DNA from 3 places in the Pseudomonas edaphica genome. Region 3 is predicted to be linked to each of the others. Evidence: predicted binding sites of a transcription regulator. Region 3 holds the regulator's gene; each other region holds the start of a gene.
The links. Region 3 encodes FliA, which starts transcription of late flagellar genes. Its sites were predicted from a motif close to CTAAAGTTTNNNNNNNNNNNGCCGNTAA; they were not measured.
Positions count from the first base shown of each region.

Region 1 (7,539 bases), 1.7 Mb from region 3:
GGCGCCATGACGGATGGCGACCAGCGTGCCGACGGCGGCAATCACACCGATGCAGAAGATCGCCACGAACGAATAGCTCGCCGCGCCCAAGCCGCCACCGGCCAGGGCTTCGGGGCTCAGGCGGGCCATCATCAGCGTGTCGGTCAGCACCATCAGCATGTGCGCCAACTGTGAGGCAATCAACGGCCCCGACAGCCGCAGAATGGCCCAGAGTTCAGTACGCACCGGATGTTGCATGATCATCACACTCAAAAAGTCAGAGGGTTGGGAAAGGGCTGATTCTCGGCGCTCCCGAGGCATTACACAAAAGGATAAAAGCGATCATTCGCATGATTAAAACTCATGGTAGGGTTGGGTATTGATCTGAGGGGGTTCTTCTATGGCACGCCGTCTACCGCCGCTGTATGCCTTGCGCGCCTTTGAAGCCGCCTCCCGGCACAACTCATTTACCCGTGCGGCGGATGAGCTTTCCATCACGCAAAGTGCTGTCAGCCGGCATATTCGTACGCTCGAAGAGCACTTCGCCTGCCGCCTGTTCCAGCGCAGTGGCCGCAACCTGCAGCTCACCGAAGCGGCGCGCCTACTCTTGCCCGGCGTGCGCGAAGGCTTCGCGGCGCTGGAACGCGCCTGCCACACCCTGAACGCCGAAGACGACATCCTGCGCATGAAGGCGCCATCGACCCTGACCATGCGCTGGTTGCTGGCGCGGCTCAGTCGCTTTCGCGCCTTGCAGCCTGGCAATGAAGTGCAACTGACCAGTGCATGGATGAGCGTGGATGAAGTGGACTTCAACCAGGAACCCTTCGACTGCGCTGTATTACTGAGCTACGGGCACTTTCCGGCGGACTGGGAGGCCTGTTACCTGTTCCCCGAGTTGCTGATTCCGGTGGGTGCGCCCAACCTGCTCAATGACGGGCCGTGGGACGTCCCACGATTGGCAAGCGCCGAGCTGCTGCACCCCACACCCGACCGCCGTGACTGGCGCAATTGGCTGGAGCGCATGGGGTTGTCGTCCCAGGTGTCGCTCAAGGGTGGGCAGGTGTTCGATACCTTGGAGTTGGGCATGATCGCCGCCGCGCGGGGTTACGGCGTGTCCATGGGCGATTTGCTGATGGTGGCCGAAGATGTGGCCCAGGGCCGTTTGAGCCTGCCGTGGCCGACGGCGGTGGCCAGTGGGGAAAATTACTACCTGGTGTGGCCGAAAACCCGTCCCGGTGGCGAGCGCTTGCGGCGATTGGCGGAGTTTCTTCAAGGCGAAGTCAACGCTATGGAATTGCCCCAGGTTGAACGCCTGGCCTAGATCTTCAGTGCAATCGTTTGCGCGATACCCCTGTGAATCGCTCAAGTATTGCCCGCGCTTGCCGAAGAAGGTGTGTTGGAACCCCCGTTTCCAGCGTTTCCCACCAGATAATTTGCCGAGCTGCGCTAAGAGATCAGGATGATCCTGGCCTCGGCCAGGAGCTGTCATGTCTCAACCTCGCGCTCGGATCGCCTCTCAGTTAGGCCTCGCTTTGGCCGTTATTTTGGCCGTCGTCATCAGCGGCAGTACGGTTTTTGCCCTGCGTTCCCTCGACTCGGCCAACCTCGACACCCGCGAGGAACACCTGGCCAGCGAGGCACGCTTGCTGGCCGATCAACTCAACACCTTCCACAGCACCTTGCGCGAGAGTACTCAGCGATTGAGCGGGCTGTTTGAAAAGCGCTTTGGCGCCGGGTTGAGTGTGCGCCCGGACCAGCAGGTCGCCGTGGCCGGTGTGCAGACCCCGAGTCTGCTGTTGGGCGATGAGGTGTTGAACAACAACTTCGCGGAGGTGGACGAGTTCAAGCAGATGTCCGGCGGCGTGGCCACTGTGTTTGTGCGCAGTGGCGAAGACTTCATTCGCATCAGTACCTCCCTGACCAAACAAGATGGCAATCGCGCCATCGGGACTGTGCTGGATCACCAGCATCCGGCCTACCAGCGCCTGTTGGCCGGGCAGAATTACATCGGGCGGGCGGTGTTGTTCGATCGCGCCTACATGACCCAATACAGCCCTGTGCGCGATGCCGCCGGCAAGGTGATCGCCGTGTTGTTTATCGGCTTTGATTACACCGATGAGCAGAAGGCCCAGTTCGACAACCTCAAGCGCTTCCGTATCGGCCAGACTGGCTCACTTGCCTTGCTGGACGAACAGAAGCACTGGCTGGTGCCACCGGCGGGTGTGCAGGCGCTGGATCAGGCGGTTCCGGTGATGCTTGATCTGGCCAAGAACCCAGGCAAAGGCCGCTTCTGGAGCGACAAGGACGAAGACTTCTACAGCGTTGCGGTGCCGTTTGAAGGCGGGCCGTGGTCGGTGGTGGCGAGCATGCCGAAGTCCGAAATACGTGCAGTCACGTGGGCGGTCGGCATTCGCCTGGTGATCGGCAGCGTGCTGGCGATGTTGCTGGCAGTAGGCGCAGCGGTGTGGTTGCTGCGCAGCAAATTGCAGCCTTTGAGCGACTTGGTGCGCCAGGCCGAAGCCTTGGGCGCCGGCGATTTGAGCGCACGCTTGAATGTGTCCAGCCATGATGAAATCGGCCAGTTGGCGAGCAGCTTCAACCAGATGGGTGAGGCGCTTTCGACCATGGTCTCGCATATTCGCAAAGCGGCAGAAGAGGTCAACAGCCGGGCTCAGGCGTTGTCCGGCCTGTCGGGTGGGGCCTATGAGGGCATGGAGCAGCAGTCCGGCGAAATCACCAGCATGGCCGGCGCAGTGGAAGAGTTCAGCGCCACCTCGCTGAACATCGCCGACAACATGGGCAATACCGAGCGACTGGCCCAGGAAAACGCCCAGCAAACGCGTATTGGCCGCACCTCAATGCAAGAGGCGTCGTCGTCGCTGGAGCATATCGCCACCGCCCTCAACAGCACGGCCACGGTGATCAACACCTTGGGCCAGCGCTCCCAGGAAATTGGCGGAATCGTCGGCGTGATCACCTCGATTGCCGAGCAAACCAACTTGCTGGCGCTCAACGCCGCCATCGAGGCGGCGCGGGCCGGTGAACAAGGCCGGGGCTTTGCGGTGGTTGCCGACGAAGTGCGCAACCTGGCCTCGCGCACGCGCCAGGCCACCGACGAAATCTCGGTGATGATCCAAAGCATCCAGCAGGAAACCGGCAACGCCATCAGCACCATGGAGCATGGCAACGTGTTGATGCAGGAAGGCCTGTCGCGCAACGCCGACGTCGCTTCGGCCCTGGCGCGCATCGACGAGCAAAGCCGTTCGGCAGGCCAGCAATTTGCTGCCATTACCACCGCGACCCAGGAGCAGAGCAGCACGGCCAACGTGCTGAGCAGCAACTTGCAAAGCATCGCATTGGCTAACAGCGAACAGCGCGAAGTGGTGTCGAACCTGGCCATTACCGCCAAGGAACTGGAAACCCTGGCGGCAGGCTTGCGGCAGGAGGTCGACCGTTTTCGTTAAGGCTTAATGCTCGCCCAGGCCTGGGTCCACGCGCTTGCCGATGTCCTTGAGGCGCGCCAATTGGTCGACCATCCCCGGTGCCTCGTCCATGCTGGTGACGAAGGTCCACAGGTAGGTCATGACCGCGTAGATGTGGCCGGCCTTGACCGCCGGCGACAAAGCCAACTGGCTGATCGCGACCACAAACAGCAGGGCTGCCAGCGTGCCGAGAAACAGGTACGCGGCGGCCTCGCGGTCAGACAGCCAGATGCACAGGCGTGACAGCACGTGGTAGTGGCGACGCAAGGTCGGTGCGCCGACTTTTTCGACTAACCCGATTTCTTTCTCCAGGCGATCATTCAGGCGCTCATGCAGTTCCTGGTTGCGCTGGGCAAAGCGTGGCAGCAGCGTCACGCACAGCAGCAGGGCGGCCAGGCACGCCAGGCCGACCCAAGGCTCAATCACGATCAGCATCACCGCCGCGCCAATAATCGAGACCAGCGCCGTGGCGATAATCGGCACGTGCTTTTCAAAGAAGTCGACGAATTCGCGCGCAAGCACCACCCGTGCGGCGGATTTTGAGGTGCTGTGGTTCTGCAGGCGCTGGTTGAGAATCACCGGCACCGCAAGGTCGGCGTAGATCCGCGTAAAGGTGCGCGTGTCCAGCGCCCGCCGCGCTGCGCCGACCACCCAGAACGCCATCACCACCAGTGCATAGAACAGCGCACTGGTGGCATCGCCGCGAATAATCGAGTCCACCGCAAACCCGGCAAACAGTGGGTAGGCCAGCAGCAGCGCGTTCTCCAGCGCCACTAGTGACAGCGTGCAGAACAGCTTGCCGGGGTAGGCCTTGGCAATTGCCTTGAGCGTTTGGCCGGCGGACTGCTGGCCGATTTTCTTGCTTTCTTCAATCAGGATTTGCGGGGTCACGGATGACATGGGTGCACCAGAGGAGTGATAGACGCTATTATTGAGCGACTGCTCAAGTATCCTTGAGCGATCGCTCAAAAAGCAAGCGCCGCTTATCTACCGGCGCCTAAGGAATTGCCCATGTCGCGTATCGACCGTAAAGACCAGATCATCGCCGCTGCCCTGGAGCTGTTTCGCAGCAAGGGCTTTGCCGATGTGTCCACCCGCGACCTGGCCGAGCATGCCGGCCTGTCGCGCAGCCACGTTTATCACTACTTCAGCGACTGGAACGAACTGCGTCGCGAAGCCTTTGTGCGCTTTGCCAATGAGCAATTGGATGAAGTGCGCGAGCCCTTGGCAGATGCTCAGCCACTTGAGGCGCTGGTGGGTTTTTTAGGTGATTGCCTGCCGAGCACCGCTGATGCCGGCTGGGCGTTGTGGCTGGATGCCTGGGACGAAGCCATGCACGACCCGCAAATGGCCCAGGCGTATCTGGTAATCAACGCGCAGTGGCAAGGCATGCTGGCTGAGGTGATTGAGCGAGGCGTGGCTGAGGGGATTTTTCGCTGCGACTCGCCGCAACGCGCGGCCCGGCAAATCTTCGCGTTGGCGATGGGGTATGCCGATGACCTGATGCTCAAGCCGTCTGTGGAATCGGCCGAGGCGGTACTGGATGAGGTCATGGAAGTGGCGCAGCTGCTGTTGGGTTTCTCCGCATAAGGGCTCGGTATTTACACCATTTTACTGTGGCGAGCGGGCTTGCCCCGCGTTGGGCTGCGCAGCGGCCCCGGCTCTACCGGTTGAATCGTATTGGCCGGATCAGGAGCGCTTCGCACTCCAACGCGGGGCAAGCCCGCTCGCCACAAAAGCCCACATGCCACAGAATTTGCGTTCATTAAGCGCTAGCCGACTGCCGCAGGCCGGTACTGCAAGGCCTCCTGCAAATGATGCCGGGCAATGTTTTCAACCCGCTCAAGGTCCGCCAGGGTGCGCGCTACCTTGAGCAGCCGGTGGGCTGCGCGCAGGGACAAGGTCAGTCGCTCGCAGGCGCTTTCCAGCCAGCCTTCATCGGCTTTTGCCAGTGTGCAGTGCTCGCGTAACCCCGGCAGATTCAGAAAGGCATTGGCGCAGCCCTGGCGCTTTTGCTGGCGTTCTCGAGCCTCTGCCACCTGCGCCGAAGCCGTCGCCGTATTATCGCCAGTGTGTTGGGTCGGGTTCAGCGCAGTGGTCTCCCGTGCCACGGTCAGGTGCAAGTCGATCCGGTCCAGCAACGGCCCTGAGAGCTTGTTGCGATAACGCTGAATCTGCTCCGGCGTACACCGACAGCGCCCGCTGGGTTCGCCCAAATAGCCGCAAGGGCAGGGGTTCATGGCGGCCACCAATTGAAAACGTGCCGGAAAACTCACTCGGTCACGGGCGCGGGAGATCACGATATGCCCGGATTCGAGCGGCTCGCGCAGCACTTCCAGCACCTTGCGATCAAACTCCGGCAGCTCATCCAGAAACAGCACGCCATGATGGGCCAGGGTAATTTCCCCCGGCTGCGGTTTTGACCCGCCGCCCACCAGCGCCGGCCCCGACGCTGAATGGTGCGGTTGACGAAACGGACGGTGCGGCCAATGGCTCAACGGCGCCAGGCTGACCACTGACTGAATGGCCGCCACTTCCAGGGCTTCCTGCTCACTCAAGGGCGGCAGCAAACCAGGCAGGCGGCTGGCGAGCAAGGTCTTGCCGGTGCCGGGTGGTCCGCTGAACAGCAGGTTGTGCGCGCCCGCCGCCGCAATCAGCAGTGCGCGCTTGGCGGCAAGCTGGCCTTGCACCTCACTCAGGTCCGGGTAGGGCTTGTTCAGGTACAGCAAACCGTCGGACTTATACGGCTCAATCGGCACAACCCCATTCAGGTGCGCCACCACTTGCAGCAGGTGGTCCACTGCAATCACCTTCAACCCCGACGCCAGGCACGCCTCCTCGGCATTTGCCCGCGGCACTATCACGGTGCGCCCGGCCTTGCGTGCGGCCAGCGCGGCCGGCAGCACACCTTTGACCGCCCGCACCTCACCGGACAGGGCCAATTCCCCCAGGCATTCCACGTCATCGAGCATCAATGCCGGCACCTGCACGCTGGCGGCCAGGATGCCCAAGGCAATCGCCAGATCAAAACGCCCACCATCCTTGGGCAGGTCGGCGGGCGCGAGGTTGAGGGTGATACGACGGGCCGGGTATTGCAGGGCGGAGTTGAGGATGGCGCTGCGCACGCGGTCCTTGCTTTCCTTGACGGCGGTTTCCGGCAGGCCCACCAAGGTAAGCGATGGAAGACCATTGGCCATATGCACTTCGACGGTAACGGCGGGGGCTTCTACGCCAATTTGGGCACGGCTGTGGACGATGGCGAGGGACATGCTCGTTCCTTGAGTGGGAGGCCGCTTCCTGCGGGTTTTTCAAGGGTAGACGAGGTGAGATGCTTTCGAGGGCGGGAGGTTTTACTGAACGTATCCAAAGAGCGACGCAGAACACCGTGGGAGCTGGCTTGCCTGCGATAGCGCCAGTGAATTCAACACCGCTATCGCAGGCAAGCCAGCTCCCACAGGGGCCGGGTTTATTCAGCAGCGGGTGGTGTCAACCGCGCTTCCAGCTCCGCTACCTTCGCTTCCAGACTCTCCAACCGCGCACGCGTGCGGGCCAGTACGACCATCTGGCTGTCAAATTCTTCCCGGCTGACCAGGTCAAGCTTGCTGAAGCCGCTTTGCAGCAGCGCCTTGAACTGGCTTTCGATTTCGTTGCGGGGCAGCGGGGTTTCGCCGCTGAACAGGCGAGAGGCGTGGCCGCTCAGGGCGTCGAGGAGGTCTTTGGGCGCGAGCATGGGAAATATTCCGGAAAACTGTTGGCCGGCAGTGTATCACGCAGCGTCTATAGTCCTTTCACGGCCGCGAGCGCACGCTTTTCGCGCAGAGGGCTGGGCGGCTACGCACTGTTTTTGTGCGCATTGCAGCCGCCAATACGCCCCGCAGGTGGGCATAAGTGGGCAAAGGACTGATTTCAGTGGTTTTTACGGAGCTGGCAAGGTTTCTGCTTAGACGATCATGACCCATGCACTGATGCAGTCGCTGTGACGAATGCAGTGCGCCGACGGATCAGGGGTACAGGTTTCGTCACCAGTGGTTCGCTGGCGTCGCAACGGCAAATGCCGAGGCGACGACGCGTTACAAAG
Region 1 covers NZ_OZ255725.1:3,450,305-3,457,843, forward strand. The annotation lists gene ACQY47_RS15500 (NorM family multidrug efflux MATE transporter) at 1-243, opposite strand, end outside; gene ACQY47_RS15505 (LysR substrate-binding domain-containing protein) at 380-1,300, shown strand; gene ACQY47_RS15510 (methyl-accepting chemotaxis protein) at 1,467-3,443, shown strand; gene ACQY47_RS15515 (ABC transporter six-transmembrane domain-containing protein) at 3,447-4,361, opposite strand; gene ACQY47_RS15520 (TetR/AcrR family transcriptional regulator) at 4,473-5,051, shown strand; gene ACQY47_RS15525 (YifB family Mg chelatase-like AAA ATPase) at 5,234-6,730, opposite strand; gene ACQY47_RS15530 (accessory factor UbiK family protein) at 6,928-7,191, opposite strand.
Region 1: ACQY47_RS15510 (methyl-accepting chemotaxis protein) is a predicted target of FliA. The motif match lies at 1,341-1,368, and genes of this name have one in related genera.

Region 2 (7,539 bases), 1.5 Mb from region 3:
GATCCAGTCCAGGCTGCCCTGGAAAAACACCCGGCGATCCGCCAGTTCCGGCTGGCAGCGCTGGCCGTCGGCGCTCCATTCCACGTCCTCGGGGGACAGCAACAGGTGCAGGTCGTAATGGCGGGCCAGCAACTCATCATCCAGCCACGCCGGGTAATCACCGAACAGGGTCTGGCTCCAGAGTTTGTTGGTCAGCAGGTGGGTGTCGAGGATCAGCAGGCGAGGCTGCTCGGCGCGCGCAGCGTCTTCCCAGGCCAGTTGGCCACGGGCGATGGCCGGGATGTCCGCCAGGGTGGTGTCGCGCTGGTAATGGTCGATGAAGTAGCGCACGTATTCACCCACCATCAGCCCACCGAAACGGGCGTGCAGTTGCGCGGCCAGCCAGCTTTTGCCGCTGGATTCGGGGCCGGCCAATACCACCACTTTCATGCGTGCAACGCCGGGTCGGCGCGCCATTCACGCCAGCCCTGCACGGCGATCACGGTGAACAGTGCATACAGCGCGGCGGTGAGGTACAGGCCTTTGTAGAGGAACAGGCCGACGAAGATCACGTCCACGGCGATCCACAGCGGCCAGCATTGCACGCGTTTTTGCGCCATCCACATTTGCGCCACCAGGCTGAAACCGGTGAGTGCGGCGTCGAGCCAGGGTTGCGCGGCATCGGTCCAGTGGGCCATGGCGGCGCCGAGCAGGCCACTGAACACGGCACCGACGGTGAGGCTGACCATGATCGCGGACCAGCCCAGGCTGGTGACCTGGCGACCCTGCGCGACCTCACCGGCGCGGGTCCACTGCCACCAGCCGTAGAGTTGCAGGGCGGCGTAGACCACTTGCAGGAGCATGTCGGAATAGAGTTTTACGTCGAAGAACACCCAGGTGTAGAGCAGCACCATCACCAGGCCGATGGGCCAGCACCAGGGGTTTTGCTTGACCGTCAGCCAGACAGCGATCACCCCCAGGGCGGCGGCGAACAATTCAAGCCCGGACATGGCGGTTCCTTGGGAGAGTGGGTGAGGGCGGTGATTGTAACCAGAGGTGAGGCATCTTCACACTGTGGGAGCTGGCTTGTCGAATCGTCGCACCGCTGCGATAGCATCACCTCGGTGTGGCTGATTTACCGAGGTGATGCTATCGCAGGCAAGCCAGCTCCCACAGGGGCTCGCCTCAGATCTTGAACTGGCGCAACAACCCTCCAAGCTGCTCACTCAACCCACGCAAATGCGCGCTCGCCACACTGGACTGCTCCGCCGCCAGCGCCGTGCTGTGGGACAAACCCGCCGCCTGGGTGACGTTCTGGTTGATATCCTCCACCACGTGCGCCTGTTGCAAGGTCGCGCTGGCGATCGAGGCATTCAGCCCATTGAGGTTGCGCAACGCCTGGCCAATGGCGGTGAGGCTCGCACCTGCCTGGCCAGCTTGTTCAATGGTCAGTTGCGAGGCACTGTGGCTGTCGCTGATCACTTTGACCGCTGCTTCCGAATGCCCTTGCAGGCGCTCAATCATCACCTGGATTTCGGCGGTGGATTTCTGCGTGCGCTGGGCCAACAGCCGCACTTCATCGGCGACCACGGCAAACCCGCGACCCTGTTCACCGGCACGCGCCGCCTCGATGGCGGCGTTGAGGGCCAACAAGTTGGTCTGGTCGGCAATCGAACGGATCACTTCCAGCACACCACCAATCTGTGTACTTTCGCTGGACAGCGTGCGGATCACCTCCACGGCCTGGCTGATGGTGCTGGAGAGCTGGTCGATCTGTTGCAGGCTGCCGTCGATATTCACTTGGCCCTGCTGCGCCTGGGCCTGGGCGTCGCGCATTTCGCTGGCGGCATGCTCGGCATTTTTTGCCACGTCCTGCACGCCATAGGTCACTTCGTTGATCGCGGTAGCCACCAGCTCCATCTGCTGGGATTGTTGCTGGCTACGGTCGTGGGCCTGGCTGGCATTGGTGCCCAGTTCCGTGGAAGATTGGCCCAGCGCGTTGGCACACTCCTGTAATTGGCCGACCACCTGGCGCAGCTTGGCGGTAAAGCTATTGAAGTGCTGCGACAATTGAGTGACCTCGTCGCGCCCGTGGGTGTCGAGGGTGCGGGTCAGGTCGCTTTCGCCGCTGGCAATATTGCCCATGGCATTCACTGCCGTCTGCAATGGATGCACAATGCTGCGCGCGATCAGGATCACCAACAGCGCCATCAGCAGCGCAATGCCCAGGCCGATCAATGAGGCTTTCCACACCTGGCCGGTGAATTCGGCCTGCACATCGTCCACGTACACGCCCGAGCCGATAATCCAGCCCCACGGCTCGAACAGTTGGATATACGAGGTCTTCTCCACCGGCGCGTCGGCGCCCGGTTTGGGCCAGCGATAGTTGACGATGCCGGCGCCCTTGGCCTTGGCCAGGATCACAAATTCATTGAACACCGCAAAACCGTCCGGGTCGCGGATTGCCGAGAGGTTCTGGCCGTCGAGCTTGGGGTTGGCCGCGTGCATGATCATCACGGGCGTCAGGTCGTTGATCCAGAAGTAATCATCGTGGTCGTAGCGCAAGCCACGGACTGCGCTGAGGGCTTGCTGTTGCGCGGCCTCGCGGGTGAGAACGCCGGTTTTTTCAAGGTTCTGGTAGTAAGCCAGCACGCCGCTGGCGGTTTGCACCACGTGCTGGGTCTGCTGGCGTTTGGCCTGGTAGAGGTCGCCATGGATCTGCTTTAGCATCAACAGCCCCAAGGTTAGCAGCATCAACACGGCGACTATCAGGATCAGCCAAAGACGGCGGCTGATCGACATGCTGCGCAAACTGTTCATCGTCCTGTCACTCCGTGCTTTTTATAATTGTGTGCTGCATCGACAATTCCAGCTTGTCTGATAGGCTTTCGGCCTGTAATCGAAAAACCTGAGTACTCCCTGATTTTTCACGAAATTTTTGCGCACGGCTGGTGAAAATCCGCAGCGCATCACGATTGCACGTGGTCAGTGAACATTAAAAAGACAGACAAGGCATGCCGCAGCGCATGACCTTTGGGGGATACATGGATTTTTGGACCGCCATACAGGCATTGATTCTTGGCGTGGTGGAGGGGCTGACCGAGTTCCTGCCGATCTCCAGCACCGGGCACCAGATTATCGTCGCCGACTTGATCGGCTTCGGCGGAGAACGCTTTGAAGCGTTCAACATCATTATTCAACTGGGCGCGATCCTCGCGGTGGTCTGGGAGTTTCGGCGCAAGATCCTCGACGTGGTGATCGGCTTGCCGACCCAGCGCAACGCCCAGCGCTTTACCGTCAACCTGATCATCGCAGTGCTGCCGGCGGTGGTGTTGGGGGTGATTTTTGCCGACCTGATCAAGCATTACCTGTTTAACCCGATCACGGTGGCCACCGCGCTGGTGGTGGGCGGGGTGATCATGCTGTGGGCCGAGCGCCGCCAACATGCAGTGCACGCTGAAACGGTGGATGAGATCACCTGGAAAGACGCGCTCAAGGTCGGTGTGGCCCAGTGCCTGGCAATGATTCCAGGCACTTCGCGCTCCGGCGCGACCATTATCGGCGGCCTGTTGTTCGGCCTGTCGCGCAAGACCGCCACCGAGTTCTCGTTCTTCCTGGCCATGCCGACCATGGTCGGCGCTGCCGTGTATTCGGGCTACAAGTACCGTCACCTGTTCCAGCCCGATGACTTGCCGGTGTTTGCCATCGGCTTTGTCACCTCGTTCATCTTCGCGATGATTGCGGTCAAGGCGTTGCTCAAGTTTATCGCCAGCCACAGTTACGCGGCGTTTGCCTGGTATCGGATTGCGTTTGGCCTGGTGATCCTGGCGACCTGGCAGTTTGGCTGGATCGACTGGACGGCGGTCAAGCCATGAGCATTCAACACCCGCGCTTGAAGGTGTTCATCTTTGTTTTGTTGTGCGCCGCGCCGCTGACTGGCGCGGCACTGTTGTGGTATCGCGGCGAGACGCTGATCCCGCTGGCCGCCTATGGCGTGGTCAGCGTGGTGGCGTTTTTCCTGTACTGGGGCGACAAACGCAAGGCCCAAGCCGAAGGCCCGCGCGTGCGCGAAAATATCCTGCATGCCGTGGAGCTGGCGGGCGGTTGGCCGGGGGCGCTGATTGCCCAGCAGGTGTTTCGCCACAAGACGCGCAAGGTGTCGTATCAGGTGCTGTTCTGGGTGATTGTGTTGCTGCACCAAGTGTTCTGGCTGGACCAGCTGTTCCTGGGCGGCACGCTGCTCTCGGTTTTATAGTGTTGATGCGTCTGGGATATTTCCTACGCGATTGCGGGAGGCAGCTTACCCAGACGGCCCTGTAAACCAGCAACAGGCTCGCGTTATGCTTCGGGCACTTGAGCGCACGGGGCCCACACGAATGTCTTTTTCAGATTCATTGCTTCATCATTCGGCAACTGAGCTTGCAGCGCTGATTCAACAACGCAAGTTTACTTCCACCGCCATCGTCAGTTTTTACCTTGCGCGTATCGAGGCGCTCAACCCCTCGGTCAACGCGCTGGTGCAGGTCTGTGCCGATACGGCGTTGGCCGATGCCTGGGCGGTTGATCGTGCTATTGCCCAAGGCGAGTATGGCGGCGTGTTGCAGGGCGTTCCCTTCACGGTCAAAGATGTTTTCGATACCCGTGGGGTGGTGTCGGCAGCGGGTCTGGTTGATCGGGCTCATTATTGTCCTCAGCACGATGCTGTTGCAGTGACGCGCATGAAAGCGGCCGGCGCCATTCTTTTGGGTAAAAGCAACTGCCCGCCGGGCGGTGGCGGTGGAGTGACCGATAACCCGGTCTACGGCGCTACCCGTAACCCCCATGCGCTGTCCCATGGCCCCGGCGGCAGCAGCGGTGGCGAAGCTGCTGCGGTGGCTGCCGGCCTTTCGCCGCTGGGGCTGGGCAGCGATTCGGGTGGCAGCCTGCGCATACCGGCGCATTTTTGCGGAGTCAGTACCTTGAAGCCCACCACGGGCCGGGTGCCCAACACCGGGGTTTTCGATCACCCGGGTGGGTTGAGTGATAGCCGCAGCCAGATCGGCCCGATGGCCCGGCATGTCGAAGACCTGGACCTGGTGTTCCGGGTGATCGCCGGTGAGGATGGGCACGATTGTGGGGTGATTCCAATGCCGCTGCCGGATATGCCTCCACAGGCACTGAATGGTTTGCGCGTCGCCTGGTACAGCGAGGGCGGCATCGAACCGATAGACACGTGTACCCAGGTCACGCTGCAGGTGGCTGCCGACTTGCTGGCAGGTGCGGGCGTCGTGGTCCGTCAGGCGTTCCCTTCGGCATTGCGTAATGCTCGCGATATTACCGAGCGCTACTGGGCAATGGGCAAAGGCTCCGGGGCACAGGCGATACAGTTGCTCTCGGATTGGGATCAGTTTCGCAGTGCCATGCTGGGGTTCATGGCGGACTACGACATTATCCTGTGCCCGGTTGACGCGGCCCCGGCGCCGCTGCTGGGCACCGCCCGGCCAGGGTTGTTCAGCCATACGCTGCCATACAGCCTGGCCGGCTGGCCCTGTGTGGTGGTGCGCGCCGGTACTGCTGACTCGGGTTTGCCGGTGGGTGTACAGATCGTTGCACGGCCCTGGCACGAGCATTTGGCGCTGGCGGCGGCGAGGGCCATTGAGCGCGCACTGCCGTTTGCGCGTTGAACCATCAATCCAGCTTCAGTCCCACCTGCGCGCGCTTGGGCAATTTGCTTACCACCAACTGGTGCGAGCGCTGCAACAGGCCACGCAGTTCCTCGGCGCCCAGCGGGTAGGGCGTGTTCATGATCACCCACTGCGCCCGCGCCAGGTACGGCGCGGGGTGGATGCCAGGGCGGTCCACATGGCCGAGGAACAGCTCCTTGTCGACCTTGAACGCCAGCGAGTCACCGCGCAGGTTCTGCAGGGCGAACATCTTGTTGCCGGCAATCGAGAACACGCGCACGCCGCCCCACTTGTAGTCTTCCCGCGCGCCGGGCAGGCCCAGGCAGAATGCCGCGACTTGTGCTTCGCTCATCTTCATAGCAAACGGTCTCCGCAACCCTTGAAGGCTTCTTCCAGATAGTCGATCCAGGCCCGAATCGCCGGTAACACGCCACGGCGGTGCGGGTAGACCGCCTGCAACCAGCCGCCCGGCGAAGACCATTGCGGCAGCAACTGCACCAATTGGCCGCTGGCCAGCTCCTCTTCGCAATACATCATTGGCAGCAGGGTAAAGCCCAGGCCCTGCAAGGCGCAGGCTTTGCGCACGATAAAGTCGTCGATGCCCAGGCGCGCTTCCATGGATAGGTTTTCGGTATTGCCCTGCGGGTCGATCAACCGCAAGTGCACCAGGCGATCGGCCTCAAGCGCAGCGAGTACCGGCAATTGCTTGAGATCGTCCGGGGTGTTGATTTGGCGGCCTTGCAGGAACTGCGGGCTGGCCACCAAGACTGTCTGGGCCTGGCGCAGGCGCTTGGTCACCAGCAACGGGTCTTCATCGCCCAACTCGCGCACGCGCAGGGCCACATCGATACCTTCGGCCACCAGGTCGACGCGTCGGTTGACCAGGGTCATTTCCAGCTGCACCAGTGGGTGAGCGGCGAGAAAGCCGGCAACGATGCCTGGCAACATGTGCTGCGCCATGCCCACCGGACAACTCACGCGCAGGCGCCCGCGGGGTTCGCTGGACATGCTGGCCACGGCCTCGTCGGCCATTTCCGCTTCCAGCAGCATCGCCTGGCAATGGCGCAGGTAGCGCTCGCCGACGGCAGTGAGGGTCAATTGCCGCGTGGTGCGTTGCAACAGGCGGGCGCCAAGGCGTTCTTCCAGTTCGGCGATGCGCCGCGACAGCCGTGACTTGGGAATCCCCAGCAGCCGGCCGGCCGCCGCAAAGCCGCCGGCTTCGACGACTTTGGCGAAGTAGTAGAGGTCGTTGAGGTCTTGCATGGTCAACCTATTGTCCTGTCAGTGGGACGAACTATCCGCGTGTGGCGTGCGCAAATCCAGCCTAAAAAAAAGCCAGCACCTTGCAGGCACTGGCTTTTGGAGGGTGAGAGGGCTTAGAACTGCGCCCCCGCCATCAACACATACTTCACGTGCACGTACTCCTCGATCCCGTAATAGCTGCCTTCACGCCCATAGCCGGACTGCTTGATGCCACCAAACGGGACCGACGCCGTGCCCACAGAACCCGAGTTTAGGATCACCATGCCGGCCTCCAGTTGACGTGACAGGCGCAACGACCGGCCCAGCGCGCTGGTGTAGGCATAGGCCACCAGGCCGAACTCGGTCTGGTTGGCGCGGGCGATGACTTCTTCTTCGTCCTTGAACGAGTAGACGGCGAACACGGGGCCGAAGATCTCCTCGGTCGCCAGCGGTGAATCGTCCTGCAAGCCGGTCAATACGGTCGGTTCATAGAACAGCCCGCCCTTGGCGTGGGGTTTGCCGCCCATCAGCACGTTGGCGCCCGCCGCCTTGGCGTCCTCGACCAGACGCACGACTTTGTCAAAACCCAGTTGATTGACCAGCGGCCCGACCACAAAGCCTTCGCGCAGGCCCTGGTCCACTTCGATGGTGGCGA
Region 2 covers NZ_OZ255725.1:78,978-86,516, reverse strand. The annotation lists gene ACQY47_RS00415 (AAA family ATPase) at 1-429, opposite strand, end outside; gene pnuC (nicotinamide riboside transporter PnuC) at 426-989, opposite strand; gene ACQY47_RS00405 (methyl-accepting chemotaxis protein) at 1,165-2,799, opposite strand; gene ACQY47_RS00400 (undecaprenyl-diphosphate phosphatase) at 3,024-3,854, shown strand; gene ACQY47_RS00395 (DUF1294 domain-containing protein) at 3,851-4,234, shown strand; gene ACQY47_RS00390 (amidase) at 4,356-5,642, shown strand; gene ACQY47_RS00385 (MmcQ/YjbR family DNA-binding protein) at 5,647-6,000, opposite strand; gene ACQY47_RS00380 (LysR substrate-binding domain-containing protein) at 5,997-6,905, opposite strand; gene ACQY47_RS00375 (NAD-dependent succinate-semialdehyde dehydrogenase) at 7,019-7,539, opposite strand, start outside.
Region 2: ACQY47_RS00405 (methyl-accepting chemotaxis protein) is a predicted target of FliA. The motif match lies at 2,865-2,892, and genes of this name have one in related genera.

Region 3 (7,539 bases):
TTGTGAAGCTCCTTGCGAAAGTGGAGCCGCCACTGATCGCCGCGACGCGATTGAAGGTGGCAGCTGTACGCAGGTTCGCGGACCGGTCTAGGAGCAACCCGGCATACCCGAAGGTATCCCGCGCACAGCCGCCATAGCGCCGCACAGTAGACGATAAAAAAGCGTCGACTGAAAGGGAGATGGTGCTTTTACTCCGTAGTAAACCGGGCCGCGACGCCCGACCACTGCATTTGCAGTGGTGTACGGAGACTAGGGAGCCCGGTTCCTAGGGGCAACCCGAAAACCTTGTCGGAAATTTCCTCAGTAACAGCAGATACACACCCATCCAACTGTGGGAGCTGGCTTGCCTGCGATGGCTGACTCATGGCTGGCCCTTCAGTGCCTGACCCACCGCAATCGCAGGCAAGCCAGCTCCCACACTGGAACCGGTTGAAGATCGTTCCCCCATCCAGCTCCCACATTTGAACCGGTGACCACTCGACAATCGTCGCCCTGAAACCAAAGTTGGAAGGCTTCTTGCAATACCGCCTCCAGGACGCTCTCCCGCGTCAAAACTTTGCTTCAAGGAACACGAGGAATACCGGTGGTAGATCGCTCTCAAATGCTCAACACGGCCCGTGGCACCCTGACTGATTTGTCGCGGGGCAACCTGGGTGTGCCGTTGTTGTTGCTGGTGATGCTGGCAATGATGATGTTGCCAATGCCGCCGTTCCTGCTCGACGTGTTTTTCACCTTCAACATTGCGCTGTCGGTGGTGGTGCTGCTGGTCTGCGTGTATGCCCTGCGGCCGCTGGATTTCGCCGTATTCCCGACCATTTTGCTGATCGCGACCCTGCTGCGCCTGGCGCTGAACGTGGCATCCACGCGGGTGGTGATGCTCCACGGCCAGGACGGCCACGCCGCCGCCGGTAAGGTGATCCAGGCCTTTGGTGAGGTGGTGATCGGCGGTAACTATGTGGTCGGTATCGTGGTGTTCGCGATTTTGATGATCATCAACTTCGTGGTGGTGACCAAGGGCGCCGGGCGGATTTCCGAGGTGAGCGCGCGGTTTACCCTCGACGCCATGCCCGGCAAGCAAATGGCGATCGACGCTGACCTCAACGCCGGCCTGATCGACCAGAACCAAGCCAAATCCCGTCGCCTGGAAGTCGCCCAGGAAGCCGAATTCTATGGCTCCATGGACGGCGCGAGTAAATTCGTGCGCGGCGACGCCATCGCTGGCCTGTTGATCCTGTTTATCAACCTGATCGGTGGCATCGCGGTCGGGATCTTCCAGCACGGCATGACCTTCGGCGATGCGGGCAAGGTCTACGCCTTGCTGACTATTGGTGACGGTTTAGTGGCGCAATTGCCATCACTGTTGTTATCCACAGCTGCAGCCATCATGGTCACCCGTGCTTCGGGCTCCGAAGACATGGGCAAGCAGATCAGCCGCCAGATGTTCGCCTCGCCCAAGGCGCTGGCCGTAGCCGCCGGCATCATGGCGATCATGGGCATCGTGCCGGGCATGCCGCACGTGTCGTTCCTGAGCATGGCGGCCATGGCCGCCGGTGGTGCCTACCTGTTCTGGCGCAAGCAAAATGCGGTCAAGGTCCAGGCCCAGCAGGAAATCGCCCGCCAGCAAGACTTGCTGCCATCCCCGGCCCGCGCCCAGGAAACCAAGGAGCTGGGCTGGGATGACGTGACCCCGATCGACATGATCGGCCTGGAAGTCGGCTACCGCCTGATTCCGCTGGTGGACCGCAACCAGGGTGGCCAACTGCTCGCGCGGATCAAGGGTGTGCGCAAGAAGCTGTCCCAGGACCTGGGCTTCTTGATGCCCACCGTGCACATCCGCGACAACCTTGATTTGGCCCCCAGCGCCTACCGCCTGACCCTGATGGGCGTGATCCTGGCCGAAGCCGAGATCTACCCGGATCGTGAGTTGGCGATCAACCCTGGCCAGGTGTTCGGCACGCTTAATGGCATTACCGCCAAAGATCCGGCTTTTGGCCTGGAAGCGGTATGGATCGAAGTCAGCCAGCGCAGCCAGGCACAATCGCTCGGTTACACCGTGGTCGACGCCAGCACCGTGGTCGCTACCCACCTCAACCAGATCCTCTACAAGCACTCCCATGAGCTGATCGGCCACGAGGAAGTCCAGCAATTGATGGGTTTGCTGGCCAAAGCCTCGCCGAAACTGGCCGAAGAACTGGTACCCGGCGTGCTGTCGCTGTCGCAGTTGCTCAAGGTGCTGCAAGCCTTGCTCGCCGAACAGGTGCCGGTGCGCGACATTCGCAGCATTGCCGAGGCCATCGCCAACAATGCCGCCAAGAGTCAAGATACTGCCGCTTTGGTGGCCGCGGTGCGTGTCGGGTTGTCCCGCGCCATCGTGCAAAGCATTGTAGGCATTGAGTCTGAGCTGCCTGTGATCACCTTGGAACCAAGGTTGGAACAAATATTGCTCAATAGTATTCAGAAGGCCGGACTTGGCCAGGAAGAGGGCGTTCTGCTGGAGCCAAGCATGGCTGAGAAACTGCAGCGTTCGTTGATCGAAGCCGCCCAGCGTCAGGAAATGGCGGGCCACCCGGTGATTCTGCTGGTGGCAGGCCCGGTTCGAGCGATGTTGTCGCGGTTTGGTCGCCTGGCAGTTCCGAATTTGCACGTTTTGGCTTATCAGGAAATTCCTGACAATAAGCAAGTGACTATCGTCGCGACAGTAGGGCCCAACGGCTGAGGTAGTGGGTTATGCAAGTTAAGCGTTTTTTCGCCGCCGATATGCGTCAGGCCATGAAACTGGTACGTGATGAGCTGGGCGCCGATGCCGCGATTATTGGAAACCGTCGCATTGCCGGCGGTGTCGAGCTGACGGCTGCCCTGGATTACACCCCGTCGGCGCTGGCGCCGCGCGTGCCGAACATGGAACTCGAAGACGAACTGCGCAAGACCGCTTCGCGCATTGTCTCGGCCCAGGCTGAATTGAGCATGCGTGGCGACAGCGATGCCAGCACCAATCGCCAATTGTTCGCCGGCCTGCCGCTGACCGCCGCCGAGCCGTTGGTAGAACCGACCTTCAAAGAACCGCCTCGTCCTGCAGCGCCAGCCCCGGCCGCCGCTGTCGACCAGCGCGCGCTCGACTCGATGCGTTTTGAACTCAATGGCCTGCGTGAGCTGCTCGAAGTGCAGTTGGGCTCGCTGGCGTGGACGCAACTGCAAGGCAGTAAACCGCACCAGGCCAACCTGTGGCGTCGCCTGCAACGCATCGGCCTGTCCGGCCCGTTGTCGCGCGATTTGCTTGCACTGACGGCTGAAGTCGAAGAGCCGCGCCAAGCCTGGCGCATGTTGCTGGCGCACCTGGCGCGCATGATCGCCACGCCGGAAATCGAACCGCTGGAAGAGGGCGGTGTGATTGCCATGGTCGGCCCCGCCGGCATGGGCAAGACCACCACCCTGGCCAAGCTGGCCGCGCGTTATGTGCTCAAGTACGGCGCGCAGAACATCGCGCTGGTGAGCATGGACAGCTATCGCATCGGCGCCCAGGAGCAGCTCAAGACCTTGGGCCGCATCCTCAATGTGACAGTGACCCACGTCGACCCGGGCCAGTCCCTGGCCAATGCGCTCGACCCGCTGCTGCGCAAGCGCGTGGTGTTGATCGACACGGCCGGCCTGCAAGCCAGCGATCCGGCACTGCGCATGCAGCTTGAAAGCCTGGCCGGGCGTGGCATCAAGTCGAAAAATTACCTGGTGCTTGCAACCACCAGCCAGAAACAGGTTCTTACCGCTGCCTACCACAGCTACAAACGCTGTGGCCTGGCCGGTTGCATTCTCACCAAGCTCGACGAAACCGCGAGCCTGGGCGAGGTGTTGAGCCTGGCGATCAGTCATGAGTTACCGGTTGCCTACCTGACCGACGGGCCGCGGATCCCGGATGATTTGCATCTGCCGCGCCGTCATCAGTTGGTCAGCCGTGCTGTCAGCGTGCAAATGCAAGAAGAGCCTAGCGAGGAAGCGATGGCCGATATGTTCGCCGACCTTTACCACAACCCGGCTAAGCGGGTGGGGTGAGGCAGGATGAACACCGTGAAATGTATCTACATCGATGGTCTGCAAGCGATTCACGCGGCCAAGCCATGTAGCCTGCGTCTAAGCAAGACAAGGTAAAGAAATAAAATGGGCAGCATGCATCCCGTACAGGTGATCGCGGTGACCGGCGGCAAAGGTGGCGTCGGGAAAACTAACGTGTCAGTGAATTTGTCCCTGGCCCTGGCAGAGCTTGGCCGTCGCGTCATGCTGCTGGATGCTGACCTGGGCCTGGCGAACGTGGACGTTCTGCTGGGGCTGACACCCAAACACACCCTTGCCGATGTGATCGAAGGCCGTTGTGAGCTGCGCGATGTGCTGCTGCAAGGCCCCGGTGGCATTCGCATCGTGCCGGCTGCCTCAGGCACCCAGAGCATGGTGCACCTGAGCCCGGCGCAGCATGCCGGCCTGATTCAGGCGTTCAGCGACATCGGCGACAACCTCGATGTGCTGGTGATCGACACCGCCGCCGGGATCGGCGAGTCCGTGGTCAGCTTCGTGCGCGCAGCCCAGGAAGTGCTGCTGGTGGTGTGCGACGAACCCACGTCGATCACCGACGCCTATGCCCTGATCAAACTGCTTAACCGTGACTACGGCATGAACCGCTTCCGCGTGCTGGCCAACATGGCCCAAAGCCCGCAGGAAGGGCGAAATCTGTTTGCCAAGTTGACCAAGGTCACGGATCGCTTCCTCGATGTCGCCTTACAATACGTGGGCGCAGTTCCTTATGACGAGTGTGTGCGCAAGGCTGTGCAAAAGCAGCGTGCAGTCTATGAAGCGTTCCCTCGTTCGAAGTGCGCATTGGCGTTCAAGGCTATTGCTCAGAAGGTCGATACTTGGCCGTTGCCTGCCAACCCTCGGGGGCATCTGGAGTTTTTCGTCGAGCGATTGGTGCATCAGACGAGCGCGGGACCTGTGCTATGACATCCAGCGGCTACAACCTTTACAAAAAGTCGGCACGTGACAGTCAGGGCGAACTGATCGAGCGCTATGCGCCCTTGGTCAAGCGCATTGCCTATCACTTGCTGGCACGCCTGCCTGCCAGTGTGCAGGTTGAGGACTTGATCCAGGCCGGCATGATCGGCCTGCTCGAAGTGTCGACCAAATACGACGCGAGCAAGGGCGCGAGTTTCGAGACGTATGCGGGTATTCGCATACGCGGTGCGATGCTCGATGAAGTGCGTAAAGGGGATTGGGCGCCGCGTTCGGTACATCGCAATACGCGTATGGTCAGTGACGCAATTCGTGCAATTGAAGCAAAAACCGGTCGTGACGCTAAAGATCATGAAGTTGCGGCCGAACTCCAATTGAGTCTCGACGATTACTACGGGATTTTGAACGATACCTTGGGCAGCCGCCTGTTCAGTTTCGACGACCTTTTGCAGGACGGCGAACACGAAGGGCTGCACGAGGACGGCGCGAGTGCACATCTGGAACCGTCGCGCGACCTGGAAGACGAACGTTTCCAGAGCGCGTTGGCGGAGGCGATTGCCAATTTGCCGGAGCGTGAGCGACTGGTGTTGGCGCTGTACTACGACGAAGAGCTGAACCTCAAGGAAATCGGTGAGGTCCTGGGGGTCAGCGAATCGCGTGTCAGCCAGCTGCATAGCCAGTGCGCCGCCCGCTTGCGGGGGCGATTGGGAGAGTGGCGCGCGCGCTGACAGGCAGTGTGGGGACACTGCAGACGCTACCGCAAAGGCTCTACGCTTTTGCGGGTTCGTGCCGTGGTGCCCTGGGCAGTCCTTTTTGTGTAACGCCTGTTGATTGAAATGGCGCGTCCAGGTGCTGGGCGCGTTTAAGACTGCTTGGAGGTCGAATTGGACAAGAACATGAAAATCCTCATCGTTGATGACTTCTCAACGATGCGGCGGATCATAAAAAACCTGTTGCGTGACCTTGGGTTCACCAACACGGTCGAGGCGGATGACGGCCTGACGGCGATTCCGATCCTCAACAGCGGGAGCATCGACTTTCTGGTAACCGACTGGAACATGCCGGGCATGACCGGTATCGACTTGCTGCGTCACGTGCGCGCCGATGAAAAACTGCGCAGCTTGCCTGTGTTGATGGTGACCGCCGAAGCCAAGCGTGAACAGATCATCGAAGCCGCCCAGGCCGGGGTTAACGGTTACGTGGTCAAGCCATTCACTGCATTGGCCTTGAAAGAGAAGATCGAAAAAATCTTCGAACGCATCCACGGCTGATGTCACCACGGGGGAGCTATGGAGCATAAAGAAACGTCACAGGGCGATTTTGAATCGACCCTGAAAAAGCATGCTCACCAGTTGGTCGACAGCCTTGAAAAAGGCCAGTTCGGCGACGCGGTGCAGTTGATCCATGAGCTTAACCAGACCCGTGACCGCGGCCTGTATCAGGAAGTGGGCAAGCTCACACGCGAGCTGCACAGTGCAATCGTCAATTTTCAGATTGACCCGCACATGCCCCAGGCCGAAGAAATCTCGCAGATCACCGATGCCACCGAACGCCTGTCCTATGTGGTCCGGCTGACTGAGGCGGCGGCCAACCGCACCATGGACCTGGTGGAAAACGCCACGCCCTTGGTCAATGGCATGGCCACCGAAGCTCAGGCGCTCAGCGTTGACTGGGGCCGCTTCATGCGCCGGGAAGTGGGGGCTGAGGAGTTTCGTGAGTTGGCGCGTCGGGTCGAGGCTTTTCTGTCGCGCACCGAACAGGAAAACCGCACGGTGGCCAGCAACCTCAATGACATTCTGCTGGCCCAGGATTACCAGGACCTCACCGGTCAAGTGATCAAGCGCGTGACCCAACTGGTCACCGAAGTGGAAAGCAACTTGCTCAAATTGGTGCTGATGGCCGGCCAGGTCGACCGTTTTGCCGGCATCGAACATGACCGCGCAGCGATCCTCTCGGAAAAAGATCCACAAAAACATCTCGCCAAGGGTGAAGGTCCGCAGATTCATGCCGATAAACGTGAAGACGTTGTGTCAGGTCAGGATGACGTAGATGACCTGTTATCCAGTTTAGGCTTCTAAGGAGCACCCACATGAGCTTCGGCGCCGATGAAGAAATCCTTCAGGATTTCCTTGTAGAGGCCGGCGAAATTTTAGAGCAACTGTCCGAACAACTGGTCGAGCTGGAAAGCCGACCGGATGATGCGAACCTGCTCAATGCAATTTTTCGCGGTTTTCACACTGTAAAAGGGGGCGCCGGCTTCCTCCAGCTCCATGAGCTGGTGGAGTGCTGTCACATCGCCGAGAACGTGTTCGACATCCTGCGCAAGGGTGAGCGTCACGTCGACTCGGAACTGATGGACGTGATTCTCGAAGCATTGGATGCGGTCAACGGCATGTTCAGCGAGGTGCGCGAGCGTGCGCCGATCACGGCCGCCACGCCGGAGCTGCTGGCTGCGCTGGCACGCCTGGCCGAACCTGCCGATACCTCGGTTGCGCCGGTCGCCGCGCCTGAGCCTGAGGTTGAAGCCGAGCCGGATGTGACCGACAG
Region 3 covers NZ_OZ255725.1:5,181,398-5,188,936, forward strand. The annotation lists gene ACQY47_RS23680 (DUF6124 family protein) at 1-1, opposite strand, end outside; gene flhA (flagellar biosynthesis protein FlhA) at 602-2,716, shown strand; gene flhF (flagellar biosynthesis protein FlhF) at 2,728-4,044, shown strand; gene fleN (flagellar synthesis regulator FleN) at 4,150-4,983, shown strand; gene fliA (RNA polymerase sigma factor FliA) at 4,980-5,720, shown strand; gene ACQY47_RS23705 (chemotaxis response regulator CheY) at 5,889-6,263, shown strand; gene ACQY47_RS23710 (protein phosphatase CheZ) at 6,282-7,070, shown strand; gene ACQY47_RS23715 (chemotaxis protein CheA) at 7,082-7,539, shown strand, end outside.